Regions from separate parts of the Pantoea sp. AS142 genome, predicted to be linked through region 2. Evidence: riboswitches for the same ligand, from Rfam matches in the RefSeq annotation. Region 2 holds a riboswitch; the other holds the start of a gene.
What was found. A riboswitch is a leader RNA that binds a small molecule or an ion and turns the genes downstream of it on or off. The one in region 2 is predicted to bind fluoride.
Positions count from the first base shown of each region.

Region 1: linked by a shared signal. The riboswitch ahead of crcB (fluoride efflux transporter CrcB) and the one ahead of WFO64_RS22280 (DHHA2 domain-containing protein) in region 2 are both predicted to bind fluoride.

Region 1 covers NZ_JBBCMO010000006.1:29,295-36,317, forward strand. The annotation lists gene WFO64_RS12480 (alpha/beta fold hydrolase) at 541-1,452, shown strand; gene WFO64_RS12485 (hypothetical protein) at 1,445-2,836, shown strand; gene WFO64_RS12490 (hypothetical protein) at 2,859-3,113, opposite strand; gene WFO64_RS12495 (nucleoside hydrolase) at 3,064-3,984, opposite strand; fluoride riboswitch at 4,102-4,177, shown strand; gene crcB (fluoride efflux transporter CrcB) at 4,267-4,644, shown strand; gene WFO64_RS12505 (sugar phosphate isomerase/epimerase family protein) at 4,768-5,583, shown strand; gene WFO64_RS12510 (alpha/beta hydrolase) at 5,580-6,185, opposite strand; gene WFO64_RS12515 (glutathione S-transferase family protein) at 6,209-7,023, opposite strand, start outside.
Region 2 covers NZ_JBBCMO010000021.1:3,855-10,877, forward strand. The annotation lists gene crcB (fluoride efflux transporter CrcB) at 1-366, opposite strand, end outside; gene WFO64_RS22265 (2,3-bisphosphoglycerate-dependent phosphoglycerate mutase) at 378-1,079, opposite strand; gene eno (phosphopyruvate hydratase) at 1,123-2,412, opposite strand; gene WFO64_RS22275 (universal stress protein) at 2,428-2,853, opposite strand; gene WFO64_RS22280 (DHHA2 domain-containing protein) at 2,850-3,758, opposite strand; fluoride riboswitch at 3,837-3,906, opposite strand; gene WFO64_RS22285 (uracil-DNA glycosylase) at 3,956-4,555, opposite strand; gene WFO64_RS22290 (TDT family transporter) at 4,552-5,712, opposite strand; gene WFO64_RS22295 (YncE family protein) at 5,863-6,861, opposite strand.

The DNA.
Region 1 (7,023 bases), on a different contig from region 2:
CCTGTGATTATCACTTTTTGCTTCTGCTTCCGGTTCAGTCAATTCAAATCCGCGCTTTCATACTTTCAGGGCATCCTCGTTGCTGCCTTTCTCCTTCTGAACTTCCTGTTGTGCATAGCTTTTTACGATGAAACCTTCTCTAGAGTATCCGCGCGTTTTACAGTGCTTTTTCGTTCACTTTCATCGATCTTTATCTTTAAAAATTACCTATGCAGCTTAAATAAGTTTACCCAAAAATGGCACTACAAATCCCGCAAAGTGCAGGCTTTCTGTCAGCGGGTTTTCAGGACTGATCTCTGGCCGTAAAGCGGGTGACAGTCGTAACCAAGGTTATGAGGCAGTACGCTGTTCGTCATTCATTAGGTAGCGCACCCTACGGGCATGAACTTGTCTGCGAAACAGCATCGGGCATTATCCAGCTAATTTTGGCATGTGCTCAGAAATGACCTCTTCTGATAATAATCCCCAACACACCATTAACCCGCCACCCGCCCGATCCCGTCCTACACTCAATTATTCTCCCCAAATCAGGAGCAGCGGATGATCCAGAAGCATCGACGAAAACAAGCAGCGATTGTGGCAGGCGTGGGATTAGGTGTGGCGGCCACGCTTTGGGGTATGAAACGCTGGCAGGCGCTGAAGCAGACACCGCCAGTGTCGCCGCGCAGTCATCACGCCGGGCTGGCGGGTTACTTCCAGCAGGTGGGCGACTGGCGCATGTTTACCCGCGTCACGCCCAATGAAGATCAGGGTTTGCCGGTGGTACTGGTTCACGGGTTGGTGATGTCGGGTCGGGCGATGGAGCCGCTGGCGCTGGCGCTGGGACGCGACTATCACGTGCTGGTGCCGGATCTGCCCGGTTTTGGTGCCAGCACGCTGCCATCCTCTGCACCAGTGATGACGGTGGATCAGCAGGCGGATGCACTCTGGCTCTGGCTACAACACAACGGTTTTCAGCGTGCCATCTGGGTGGGCAACGCTTTTGGCTGCCAGATTCTGGCCGCACTGGCAGTGAAATATCCGCAGGCGGTGGCGGGTCTGGTGTTACAGGGGCCAACGGTCGACCGCCATGCGCGCAGCCTGACACGTCAGCTGTGGCGCAGCTGGCGTAATCACGGACTGGAGGCGCATCGCTCGTCGGGATCGCTGGCCCGTATCGACTATGCCAAAGCGGGGCTGTGGCGCGCGTTTGGTACGCTGCGTGTCATGATGCGCGACCACATTGAGCATCGCCTCACTTACATCAACGCGCCCACGCTGCTGCTGCGTGGCTCGCGTGATCCTATCTGTCCGGCGCGCTGGCTGGATGAGCTCGCCGCGCTGATGCCGCGCAGTGAACGCCTGACGCTGCGCGACGGTACCCATACGCTGCACTACGTCTATCCGTGGAGTTTCTGCAACGCTATCCGCCCCTTCCTGGCGCGTATTCAGCAGGAGAATCAGCATGAGTAAACCGCCCAAGGGCATCGCCCGTTTTGACTCTGCCGCCGCCATGCTGCTGGCGCTGGCGAATGCGCTACACGATCGCCCCTTCGCCAGTCCGAGCCAATCACCGACACTGGACCGCCTGCTGCCTTCGCTGAACCGGCTGCCCACCGGGCTGAGAGAATGGGGCTACGCGCTGGGGGGCATGGCAGAGGGCATCAGTTTACGCCAGGCGGGTGAACTGGATGTGGAAGGCATCGCAGAATGGATGGTCAGTGAGTACCCACAGCAGGATTATCCGGCGGCCTTTATCGGCTCGTCGAACGGTGCGCTGGTGCATCTGGCGTCGGCGATGAGCGTGCCCTGGCTACCACAAACCTTCCTCTGTCCGGTGCGTGCCGCCAGCAACGATCCTGATGATGCCCAGACGAGTTTTGAGCAGGGAAAAGAGATTGCCGCCGCACTGCTGGCGGCCTGGCCACGGCTGGCGGTTCACCATATGCACGACCCGAATCAGGATCGCCTGATGCTCGACCAGATGCGCTATTTCCGACTGAAACTGCGCGAACTGCCTCTGGCCTTCAACGAATTTCTGATGGGGAGTCTGCCTGCGGGTTCCACGCTGTTTATCAATCACTGCACCCAACAGTGGCCGGTGACGCGCACCAGCGAGCGTTCGTTCTTTCAGTTTGGCGCACCAGGCGGGGCCAGCGAAAAAGAGTTCATGCAGGGCGGCCCGCGCGTGGCGGAATATCTGGCACGCTATGGTGTCGATCGTGAGCGCTGGACACCGCCGGCGATTACCGACCGGGTGCCGGAAGCGGAGTGGGGACTGGATGGCTATCTGATCCCGCCGCTGAAAAAGCTGGCCGCGGCGCAGAACTGGAAGCTGATGGACATTCGCTACGAAGACCCGGAAGCGATGAGTTATGTGGTGGCGGAAATCTACCGTGACTGGTATCTGGCCGCGGGCATTTTACCGACCCGGCTGACGGTGGACAGTTTCCTGCTGATGGATCCGTGGTGCACCCAGCAGCAGCAGGCGATTCCGTTCTGGCTGAGCTTCAGTAGCGAATCTTCGGCTGCGGCACTGCAACGCTTCCTCGAAAAACAGCCGCCGTTCCGTAACATCGACATGATGCTCTTTTCTCACGGCACCGACAGTATCGGGCTGGCAGAGATTGATCGCTGGCGGGCGCTGCTCTCCCATGCCCGTGATGAGGGTGTATTCATGGGGGTGGATGAAGAACGGTTCCCGCGCGATTTCGCCACTTTTGCCCGCTTCGACTCGGCGCTGCGTGAGCGTACGCCGTTGTTGCCGCCCCCACCCGCGCTGAGCGCGGAGAAGGTCATGGCGGGTATTCAGCGTTACGGTGCGAAACACGGTGTCACTCTGACGGCGCTGACGTAGCCGCCATACCCGTCAGCGTTGATTATTCGTCGTCGGTGATCGGCTGGCGCACCAACTGCGGGTAGCCGAGTGCGCCAGCCAGCGTCACGCAGGCACACTTCATCAGCGGCAGGCTGAAGGATTGGGTGGTGTCGAGCGCCCAGCCGGTCATGACTGGCGCAAACGAGGCGAAGATAACGCGGGCGAAGTTCGGGATGCTGCCGACCGACGCGGCCAGATAGCGTGGTTCAGGGCGCGGTGAGGGCCTGGAAGAAGTGCGCCCGCACCGCGTCAGCATCCACGCCAAGCGCAATGCGCTGTGTGGACAGACCGGAAAAGGGATCCTGGCGTGATGCCAGCGCGCTCAGCCTGCGCACCGTCTGACCGCAGGCGATCCCTTCAGTGATCACCCGCAAGGGGCTTTTGATCAGGGTAAACGCCTGTGGCAAGGTGAGCCACGCTACCGCCAGGGTGTCGTGCAGCGCCATACCGTCGAATCCCTCTTTCGCCAGGCTGTAAGCCAGGTATGGGCGACAGATGGCGCTCAGCACCGGCTGATTCAGACGCTGAACTTCATCGCCGCTGATCAGTACCTTGTGTGTCACATCCAGCGGGATCACTACCACGTTCAGCGCCGAGGCGAGAACCTGATCAGCGGCGTGCGGATCTTTCCAGATATTAAATTCGCTGAATGGCGTCACGTTACCACTGTGGCCATCGGTGCCAAATGCACCGCCCATGATCACCAGTTCTTTCAGCAGCGGAATAATATCCGGCGCCTGATTAATGGCACTGGCGATATTGGTCAGCGGACCCATTGCCACCAGGGTGATTTGATGCGGCTGCGCCCGCACGCTGTCGATAATAAACTGCACCGCGCCCGGTGCCTGATCGCTGCAGGCATTATCAAACGCATCGCCCAGTCCATCTTCACCGTGCAGCCTGGCAGGCGCAGACGGTGCCAGCGCCAGCGGCCGTGAACAGCCGCTATAGACCTCAGCGCTTATCGCCATTTTCTCACAAAACAGCCGGGCATTTTTTACCGCCTGACCCACCGCCACGTTGCCAAAAACCGTGGTAATCCCCAGCAGATGCTGCGTCCGTGCCGCATAAGCCAGCGCAAAGGCGTCATCCACGCCAATATCAGTATCAAAAATCAGAGTACGCATAGGATCTCCGCAACAGACTGTAAACCATCAGCATTACCCCGCCAGCCGCAGGGGCGTCAAGCTGTTCAGCCGCCACATGCGCACTATTGCCAGCCTGAAACGGGCATCGTATTATCACTGGCTCAAGGTGATGGCGTGCCACCTTTCCCAACCGCCGGTGGGTTTAACACCGGCTGATGACGCCTGACACTCAATCCTTTCGCGGGATCCAGGGCGTCAGGCGCAGTTTATCTCTGCCTTTCCCCCCTCAGCCCGGCATTACTCTGTAATCAGGAGCAAGAGATGTTTAAACCGTTACTGGCTGTGATGATCGGCGGCTCTGCCGGCTGTGTACTGCGCTGGCTCTTCGCGATGCGCTTTAATGCGCTCTTTCCCAATCTGCCGCCAGGCACGCTGCTGGTGAATCTGATCGGCGGTCTGGTAATCGGCGGTGCGATGGCCTGGTTTGTCCGCCATCCCGACATCGACCCGATCTGGAAACTGCTGATCGTCACCGGACTGTGTGGCGGCCTGACCACGTTCTCCTCTTTCACGGCGGAATTAATGGTGTTGCTACAATCAGGGAAGTACCTCTGGGCGATGGTCAGCGCGCTGGTGCATGTGATCGGCTCGCTGCTGATGGCGTTTGCTGGTTTCGCGCTGGTTACGCTGCTGGGCTGACCGGCGCCTGTCGTCACCCTAATGAGGGAAATACTGTTCCAGCTTTTACGCCCGCAGATTCCGCATCTGCGGGCAGCGAAGCTGAACGTCACCGATTATTCCGGACGATTAAGGAGCCGAACAATGCGAACCAACCCCACATTCCTTAACCTGGTGTTGTTAAACGGTGAACCCGGCCAGAAGCTCCAGGCGGCGCGCGACGCCGGTTTCGGGCAGGTGGAAATCTGGCGCGAGGATGTCGAGGCGTGCGAGGGCGGTGCGGCGGCGCTCGCTGAGATTGCCGCCCGGCAGGGGTCCGGCTTTACCAATCTCCAGGTGCTGCGCGATTTCACCGGCGCCCCCAGCGCGCTGCGCGGACAGAAGCGCGAAGAGCTGCGTCAGTTTATTCAGATAGCTCAGGCTCTGGGCTGCGACACCATTCAGGCGCCGGCCAGCACCCGTGAGGATTGCTGCGCTGACCAGATTGATGATGACCTGCGCTGGATGGCGTCTGAAGCCGCGCGCTACAATATGCGCATTATGTATGAGCCGATGGCCTGGTGCAGCGTGGACAACACACTGCCGCTGGCGTGGCAGCGATTGCAGCGGCTCGACCAGCCCAATATCGGGCTGGTGGTCGATCTTTTCCATATCTGCGCGCTGGGGGGCGACGCCTCGCAGCTGGACGGCATTCCCGCCGATCGCATCTATGAAGTGCAGCTGTGTGATATGGCCGCCATTCCCGGGCAGGATAAGCAAAGCCTGATGGCGATGGCGAAGCACCAGCGTCTGCTGCCCGGCGATGGCATTATCGACATTAAACGCTTTGTCGATAAGCTCAAAAGCGCGGGCTATCAGGGGCCGGTGGGAATCGAAGTCTTTAATGATGCGCTGAAACGCCTGCCGCCCGATGTAGCAGCCCATCGTGCCTGGCAGGCATTAAACCGCTACTGGGGTTAATCCTGTAAGCACTGCGCGATAAACGCGGCGGCGTGCATGGCGCCCTGGGCGGAGATAGTATGGCCGGTGGCGGGTTCAAATCGCGCCTCGACCGGCACCGCCGCGGCTCTGAGCCGTGCCGCAGCAGAGTCGCTCTCCTGCCACGGGATCACCTCATCGGCCTGGCCGTGGATCAGCAGCGCGGGCAGATGGGGTTGCGGTGTCAGTTCACCGTCAATCGCCAGACGACCGGAAAAGGCGACCACGCCTGCCAGCGGATAACGGCCAGACGCCAGCGCATCCAGCGCCATGATCGACCCCTGTGAAAAGCCGACCAGCACCACATCCTGCCAGCGGTCGCCGAAGCCGTGCCGGGCGACGATTTCGCTCAGGGTCGCGTCAAACGCGGCCCGTGCCGCCCGCACCCGACCTGGCCGGTTCTCTGGCGTCACCTCTGTCAGGCTGAACCACTGATAGCCAAAGCCTGCGGCAAAACGTTCGGGCGCATTGGGTGAGGCAAAAATCACATCCGGCAACAGCGTCGCCCAGTGACGGCCAATCGGTGCCAGATCGTCGCCGTTACTGCCCACGCCATGCAGAAAAATTACCAGTGCTTTTGCCATCATTGCTCCTTTAGCTTATGCCCTTAAAAACCGTACTCACTCAGATCCGGGCCAGCCGGAACGATCCCGTTCGGGTTTAGCGCCTTGATCGAGTAGTAACCCTGTTTGATATGATCGATGCTGACCGCCTCCCGCACGCCGGAAACGGACAACATGCTTTTAAGATAGCGATTCAGCAACGTATAGTCGCGTATCCGGCGCAGATTGCATGTGAACAGGCCATGATAGGCGACGTCAAAGCGAATCAGGGGCACGAACAGGCGAATATCCGTTTCAGTCAGCCGTTCCCCCAGCAGGAAGGTGCGACCATCGCTGAGCAGGGCTTCCAGTTCGTCGAGCTGGCTGAAGACATCATTAAATGCCTGCTGATAGCTGATCGATGTAGTCGCGAACCCGGCGCGATAGACACCGTTATTCAAACGCGGATAGAGGCTCTCATTCAGCGCGGCAATCTCGGTGCGCAGCGTGGCGGGGTAGAGGTCGATGCAGTTATCGGCCAGATCGCCAAAGCCGTTGTTAAACATGCGCACAATATCAGCGGACTCGTTGCTGACGATAGTGCTGGTTTTCTTGTCCCACAATACTGGCACGGTGGCCCGGCCCGTATAATCGGGCGCGGCGCGGGTATAGATTTCATGGAGGTATTGCGCATTATTCAGCGGATCCTGCTGTGCGCCTGGGAAATTGCCGAAGCGCCAGCCCTGGGCACCGGGTTGTGGTTCAACGACCGTCACACCAATCAGCGATTCCAGCTCTTTGAGTTTACGAGCGATCAACGCACGTGATGCCCACGGGCAGATCAGCGCCACATAGAGATGGTAGCGATCAGGTTCGCCAG
Region 2 (7,023 bases):
CAGCGTCATGATATAAAATCCGGCCGCCGTCATGGCCAGCGAACCCAGCACGTGTATCAGCACCGAGGCGGCTGCCCAGGCATAGCTGCCGGACTGCAGCAGGGCAAAAACCTCAGCCGAGAACGTGGAGAAGGTCGTCATTCCGCCACACAGCCCGGTGGTAATGAGCAGCCGCCAGGCCGGATCGAGGCCGGGATGGCGCAGAAAATACGCCAGCGCCGCTCCGATGATAAACCCTCCCAGCAGGTTGACCAGCAGCGTCCCCGGCGGCAGGTCCGGAAAAAGCGCGTTCAGGCGCGCGCCCAGCTGCCAGCGGATAACACACCCTAAAGCACCGCCGGTGATGACAGCAAAAAGCTGATTCACGTTCACTCCTTTTATTTTTTTATATTCAGAACATAACGGGAAACGACCTGTGCGGCCGCATCCATCTGGTATACGGCCGGCACGCCGGTCGGGATATGCAACTGTGCCAAGCTGTCGTGTGGCATGCCGTCCAGGAAGGCGGCCAGGGCGCGCAGCGTGTTGCCGTGCGCCACGACCAGAACGGTACTTCCGCAGAGTATCTGCGGCATCACGGCGTGCTGCCAGTAGGGCATGACGCGACGCAGCGTCATTTCCAGGCTTTCCGTCGCAGGCAGGTCGGCCAGCGCAACGCGGCTGTAGCGCGGGTCCCGACGCAGCTGCGCCGGAGCCCCTGCGTCCGCGGGGGGAATGCCGCTGAAGCTTTTGCGCCAGAGCCGGACGGTCTCTGCACCCATCATCCGGGCAGCCGCTTCCTTGTTCAGCCCCTGCAGCGCACCGTAGTGCCGCTCGTTCAGCCGCCAGTGTTTGTCCACGGGCGTCCAGCTGCGGCCAAGACGGTCCAGCACCCGCCAGACCGTGTGAACACAGCGCGTCATCACCGAGGTGAAGACCCGATCGGGCAGCAGGCCCGCGTCCCGCAGCACGTCACCGGCCCGGTCAGCCTCCTGCCGCCCCCGGTCCGTCAGCGGCACGTCTGTCCATCCGGTAAAACGGTTTTCCCGGTTCCACTGGCTTTCGCCATGGCGCAGGAGAATCAGCGTTGAAGGTGCCAAAGACTGTGCTCCTGTGCCGGCCGCTGGCCGTCCGGTGGATCTGTTACGTGCGGCGCACAAACGCATGAAGCCCCGCATAGTGAGCGTCCTCACCCAGCGCCTGCTCAATGCGCATCAGCTGGTTGTACTTTTCCACGCGTTCGCCGCGGCACGGCGCACCGGTTTTCAGGTGTCCCGCGCGCAGGGCTACCGTGAGGTCGGCAAGAAATGTGTCCGTCGTTTCCCCACTGCGGTGGGACATAAACGCGCCCCACCCGTGCCGCTGGCAGAGCGCCACGGCGTCCAGCGTTTCGCTAAGCGAGCCTATCTGATTGAGTTTAATCAATGCGGCGCTGGCGAGGTTTTCGTCAATGCCGCGCTGGATGTACTTCACGTTGGTGACAAACAGGTCGTCACCAACCAGCTCGGCCCTGCCCGCAAGCTGCTGGTGCAGATGCTTCCAGCCCGACCAGTCATCTTCTGCCAGGCCGTCTTCCAGCAGAATGACGGGAAACTGGTCCATCAGCTCGCCGTAGTACGCCGTCATTTCCGCCGCGCTCAGCGCACTGCCCTCCGTGCGCAGATGATATTTTCCGTCTGCGAAAAACTCACTTGAGGCAGGGTCCATGCAGATGCTGATGTCTTCTCCGGGCCTGTACCCCGCCTTCTCAATGGCCTGCACGATAAACGCCAGCGGGTCGCGGTTCGACGATACGGCGGGCGCAAAACCGCCTTCGTCGCCGACTGCCGCGGACAGGTTCTTGTCCAGCAGGATCTGGCGCAGCGCCTGGTAGACCTCGCTGCCCTGACGCACGGCCTCGCGCAGCGTGGGTGCCCCGTGTGGCGCTATCATGAACTCCTGAAAGTCCGCGCCCTGACCGCGGGCGTGCACGCCGCCGTTGATAATGTTCATGCACGGTACGGGCAGCAGGTTCGCCTGCAGGCCCCCCAGGTAGCGCCAGAGCGGCTCGTGCGAGGCCTGTGCCGCCAGCCGGGCAACCGCCAGCGACACGCCCAGAATGGCATTGGCACCCAGCCGACTCTTGCTCTGCGTACCGTCCAGCGCCAGCATGATGTTATCCAGCTGACGCTGCTCGCGCACGTCCCTGCCGCGCAAGGCTTCGCAGATTTCCGTATTAACCGTCCTGACAGCATCCAGTACGCCTTTACCGCCAAAACGGTGTACGTCGCCGTCGCGGCGCTCAGCGGCCTCGCGCGAGCCGGTGCTGGCCCCGGAAGGCACCGAGGCCCGCGCCATCATTCCGTCCACGGTCCGGGCTTCGACTTCAACGGTGGGGTTGCCGCGAGAGTCAAGAATTTCACGGGCGGTCACGTTATCCAGTGTAAAGCGCATAGAGTTTCTCCCGGTTCAGTCATTCAGGTGAGTGATAAGCACATCCACCGTGAGGTGGTTAATGTATTCCGCCGAGCGGGACGTCAGCATTCCCATAAAGCGGTTTCGGTGCCCGGCAAGCACGAGGTCCACGCCCAGCTCAGCGATGCACTTCTCCACGTCCTCAAAGCGGCGCATGGTCACCAGCTCCCGCATGTCTACCGTCTCAGGCACGGAGGCCGCCAGCTCGCTCATAAACGCTTTGGATTTCAGCACCTCTTCCGACACGACGTCGTCCATCAGGCTGTCGGACACGTAGTTCATTTCCCGGTAGTCGTCGCTGATGTGGGCCAGGGTGATTTTCATGCCGAGCGGCTGCGCCAGCGCGACCGCCCGCTTCAGCAGGAGGGTGCCGTCGTCTTTATCGTTCACAAGTATCAATGCATGGGTGTAGCAGGTCATAATGAACTCCCGTTCTGGTTGAGGCGGGACTCAAGCCACGGCAGAAGCTGTTTTTTGCGGCTGAGCATACCCGGTACGGAGCAGGAGGCCGCGTTAACGCTCTCCCGCCCGGCGAAATAAAGCGTTGAAAACCCGGCCCGGATGTCGGTCAGCATCAGCACCGCCAAACCAGCACCCGACTGGTCTGCCAGATACGCCAGGGCAGCGAGCAGGTCGTCCATCACGGTGGCAACCTGTGACGGGGAGCTGACCTCAATCTGGGCGATGCGCACGTCAGTGCCGGCAATGACGAAGGCCTTGAGGTCCCTGTCCAGCAGCAGCTGTGCGCTGAGGCCGCTGACGTCAGTTTTTGCCGTAAGGAGGTCACGGGCGAAGGCTCTGCGGTTTACGCCGGACAGTACGCCCAGCTCGGTAGCCGAACGGATATCGTCTTCGGTCGTGGTGGGCGAGCGAAGATTCACGGTGTCGCTCAGGAGTGCACCCAGCAGAAGAATGGCAAGCGTCGGGGGCAGCGTGCGTCGCGCTTCAGCGTTCATAAGCAGCCACAGCAGCGTGGCGCTGCTGCCAAGCGGGCGTATGTGTACCTCCGGCGGCAGTTGCGTTATCAGTCCGCCCAGCCGGTGGTGGTCAGTGATCCCCACGATGTTGCTCCGGAGCAGGTCGTCAGGTCCCTGCGCCGGCTCGGTGAAATCGACCAGCCAGACCCGTTCATCCTGTAGCGGAATATCAAGCCGTGGCGGCAGCGTGAGTCCGGCGGTGTCAAAGATAAAATGGGTTTCGCGGTTAGCTTCGCCAAGACGCCATGCGCGGGCGTCCATGCCGCGCCCGGTCAGCCAGTGCGCGGTGACGAAGGCCGTGCAGATGGCGTCGCTGTCAGGATTGATGTGGCCAAAAACGTGTATCACAGGTCTCTCCCCGAAGAGGGAAGTACGCAGGCCGGGAAGAAAGTAAGGACGGCCTGACGCACCTCCTGAAAATCAAGAGTCGCATCAGGCGTCATCAGCTCCGGAACGGAGCGGTTGGGAAAGGTGGAACGCCATCACCTTGTCATATGAGTATAGAGCCGGTTGCAAAACCTGTCAGTATTATTCTGCTGGCGCCCTCAGCCTGCCAGCGCAGCCCGTGCCTCGCAGAGTACCCGGCGAATGTTTTCCGTCACCGCCGGACTCGTGCAGAGCGAAAGCGGACTGGGGTGCGGCATCGTCAACACGGGGACGCCGGGGTACAGATGATTGACCGTCCCGCGGGCCTGAGCCGCTACGGCACCGGCCAGCACCACCACGCGCAGCGCGGGCAGATACGCCAGCACGTCCTCAAGCAAGGCGCAGCCTCTGCGGATGTCCGCCGCTGACGGCCGTTTCTGCAGCCCGTGACTGACCCAGGGCACCGTATTCCACAGCACGCTGTCCTGACGCGAAATACCGGCTTCCGCCAGAAACCGCCCAAGGTTCTGCTGGGCCGGCCCCGGGTTATCACGCGACACAAACCGCGGTGACGGGCTGCTGCGCGCCGGCGACTGCAGCAGGACGAGCAGTCCGGCCCTAACCCCGCCGTCAGCCGGATCAAACCACGGCAGTTCTGCACCGGCCTGACGCTGGCCGCTGACCCAGCGATTCAGCGCGGCCACATGCGGCGCGGTGACTGCCGCGAGGCATTCCTCGCGTAAAAACGAGTCCTGCATCGATGTGCTGGTTTCACTCACGGCTTCCGATCCAGGCCTGCCAGACAGGGAGAAACAAACAGTTTACCGCTCCATGCCCCACGCACTGTTTTCACCGCGACAAGCAGCCACATGGCCGCCAGTATGACGACAAGAAGCGCACCGAAGCCTTTAAAGAATGCGAGGTCAATCAGGGTAGACAGCTTGAGCGTGGCCACGGTGTACACGCCCAGCGGGAAGGTAAAGCCCCACCATCCAAGGTTGAACGGGATGCCTTCACGGAAGTATCGCACGGTTATCAGCGTGGCCAGCAGCATCCACCACAGGCCGCAGCCCCAGAAGAGAATGCCGGCAACGAACCCCACGCCCTGCGCGATGTGACCGATTTCCGGCATGCCCGCCGCGGCAAACACCCCGGGCGCATCTCCGCCGATGACCAGCATGCCGAGCGAGCCGGTGCCAATCGGACCCAGCGCCAGCCAGCTTGAGGCCGCCATGCTTTCGTGCGGTAGCTTGTGCAGCGCCATACGCAGCAGCAGAATGGCGAGGATGCTCAGCGCCACCGGCACGGAGTACGCCCACAGCACGTAGCTGGTAATAATGATGCCGAGCTGCGCGTGTGGGGCAGCAATGTGCGGCGCCAGCAGGCCGCCGCTGACCGCCGCGACCTCGGCTGCCACGACCGGCAGTAACCAGACGGCAGTCATCTGGTCAATACTGTGCTGCTGCCGGGTAAACATCATGTAGGGAATGCACACGCCGCACAGCAGCGACATCGCCACGTCCAGCCACCACAGGGCGTGTGCCACCTGAATAACGTCTGCGCCCCAGCGCGGAAGACCGAACGCCAGCAGGCCATTGATGATGGTCGCCATGCCCATCGGGATGGTGCCGAAGAACATGGACACGGTTGAATGGCCGAAAATGCGCTTTGCCTCTCCGAAGTACATCACCCAGCGGGCCAGATACATCACGGCAAAGACGCTGAACAGGAGGATGTTAAACATCCAGAGCCCCTCGGCGACAAGGCGCAATCCCGGAACCTGCCAGGGGAACTGCGCCAGAGACAGCGACAGGATGCCGGTCCCCATGGTCGCGGCGAACCAGTTAGGCGTGAACTGTCGTATGGCCTCTTTCGGGCTGCTCAGCGCGCTCAGCGGACGCGCACCGTTATGCAGGGTGAATATTTTATCGTTCATGCCGGAATCTCCTGAGTAGACAGAAAGATTATAGGCATGTCAGAGTAAATCTTTAAAACAGGTTATTTAGCTAAAATAAATCTATAAAAGTGATTAACCACCCCACTTTGCGAAGGATCGTCACTGCGCTGGAGTAAGGGAGGTTTCGCGTCAGGTCTGCGGCGGGCTTTTAATCGTGGCCATGACACGGTTCTTTTTCAGGTCAACCACCGCAATGCTGAGGTCTTTATTCAGCACCCACGCGCGGGTACCGTCCTTGTTGAAGACAATCGCCTGACGGGGCGCATCCAGTCCGGTGACGGTGGACACCACCTTACCGGCGGCGGTATCAATAACGGAGAGGCTGTTGTCGCCAAGGTTGCCGCTGTAAACATAGCGGTTATCCGGCGTCAGCGCGGCACCGTAAGGGTCCTGACCCACGGGAATGGTTGCCGTAATGACGTGCTTTTGCGTGTCAACCACGGCGATTGTGTTGCTGCCGCTGTTAGCCGCGTACAGTGTGCGGCCGTCTGCGCTGACAGAAATGGCGCGCAGCTTGCTGAAGCCGGTTATCTCGCCGCGAATGTCGCCCGTCACGGCATCAACCAGGGTAATTTTATCGCCCTTAAAGTTGGTGACGTAGACGGTTTTGCCGTCCGGGCTGATTTTAATGCCCTGACGGGGCTGGGCAAAACCCGTCACAACTGCAATGGGCCGGTCATGTGTAAGGTCATACACCGAGAGCGTGCTGGCGGCCTCGTTATTCACATACAGTCGCTGACCGTCACGACTTATGGCCGTGCCGAATGCCCCGGGCCCCAGCGGCAGCGTGGCCGCCACGTCAAGCGTCCCGGTGCTGATTTTTTTGACTACGCCGAGACTGCTGTCAGAAAGAAATATGGCCTTACCGTCCGGAGAGAAAAGTGCATTACGGGGGGTGACGTAGCCCTTCATCACCTTTCTGACTTTCCCGGCAGCCAGATCATAGACCACCACGTCTGAGCGCTCACTGTAGGACGCCACCGCCGTTTTTTCATCGGGACTGACAGCAAGGGAATTGTTGTGGATATCGCCGTCAAACGTCCAGCGCGCTTCTGCAGCACCTGCGATGGTACTTATGAGGAGAAATGCCACCGCGGTCAGTCCCGGGATTCTGTAATTTTTTATCATTATTTCTTCCTGCATAAAGTGAAAGATAAAAGCGCATTGCCCGATTGAGGGCTTCAGAATAAGCATGGCAGATTAAATCCCGGCGGGGAAATCGATTTTCCGGCTATGTCTTACCACCCGTCAACTTTCCTCCCTGCCAGTAAGCATACCGAAGTGGTTCAA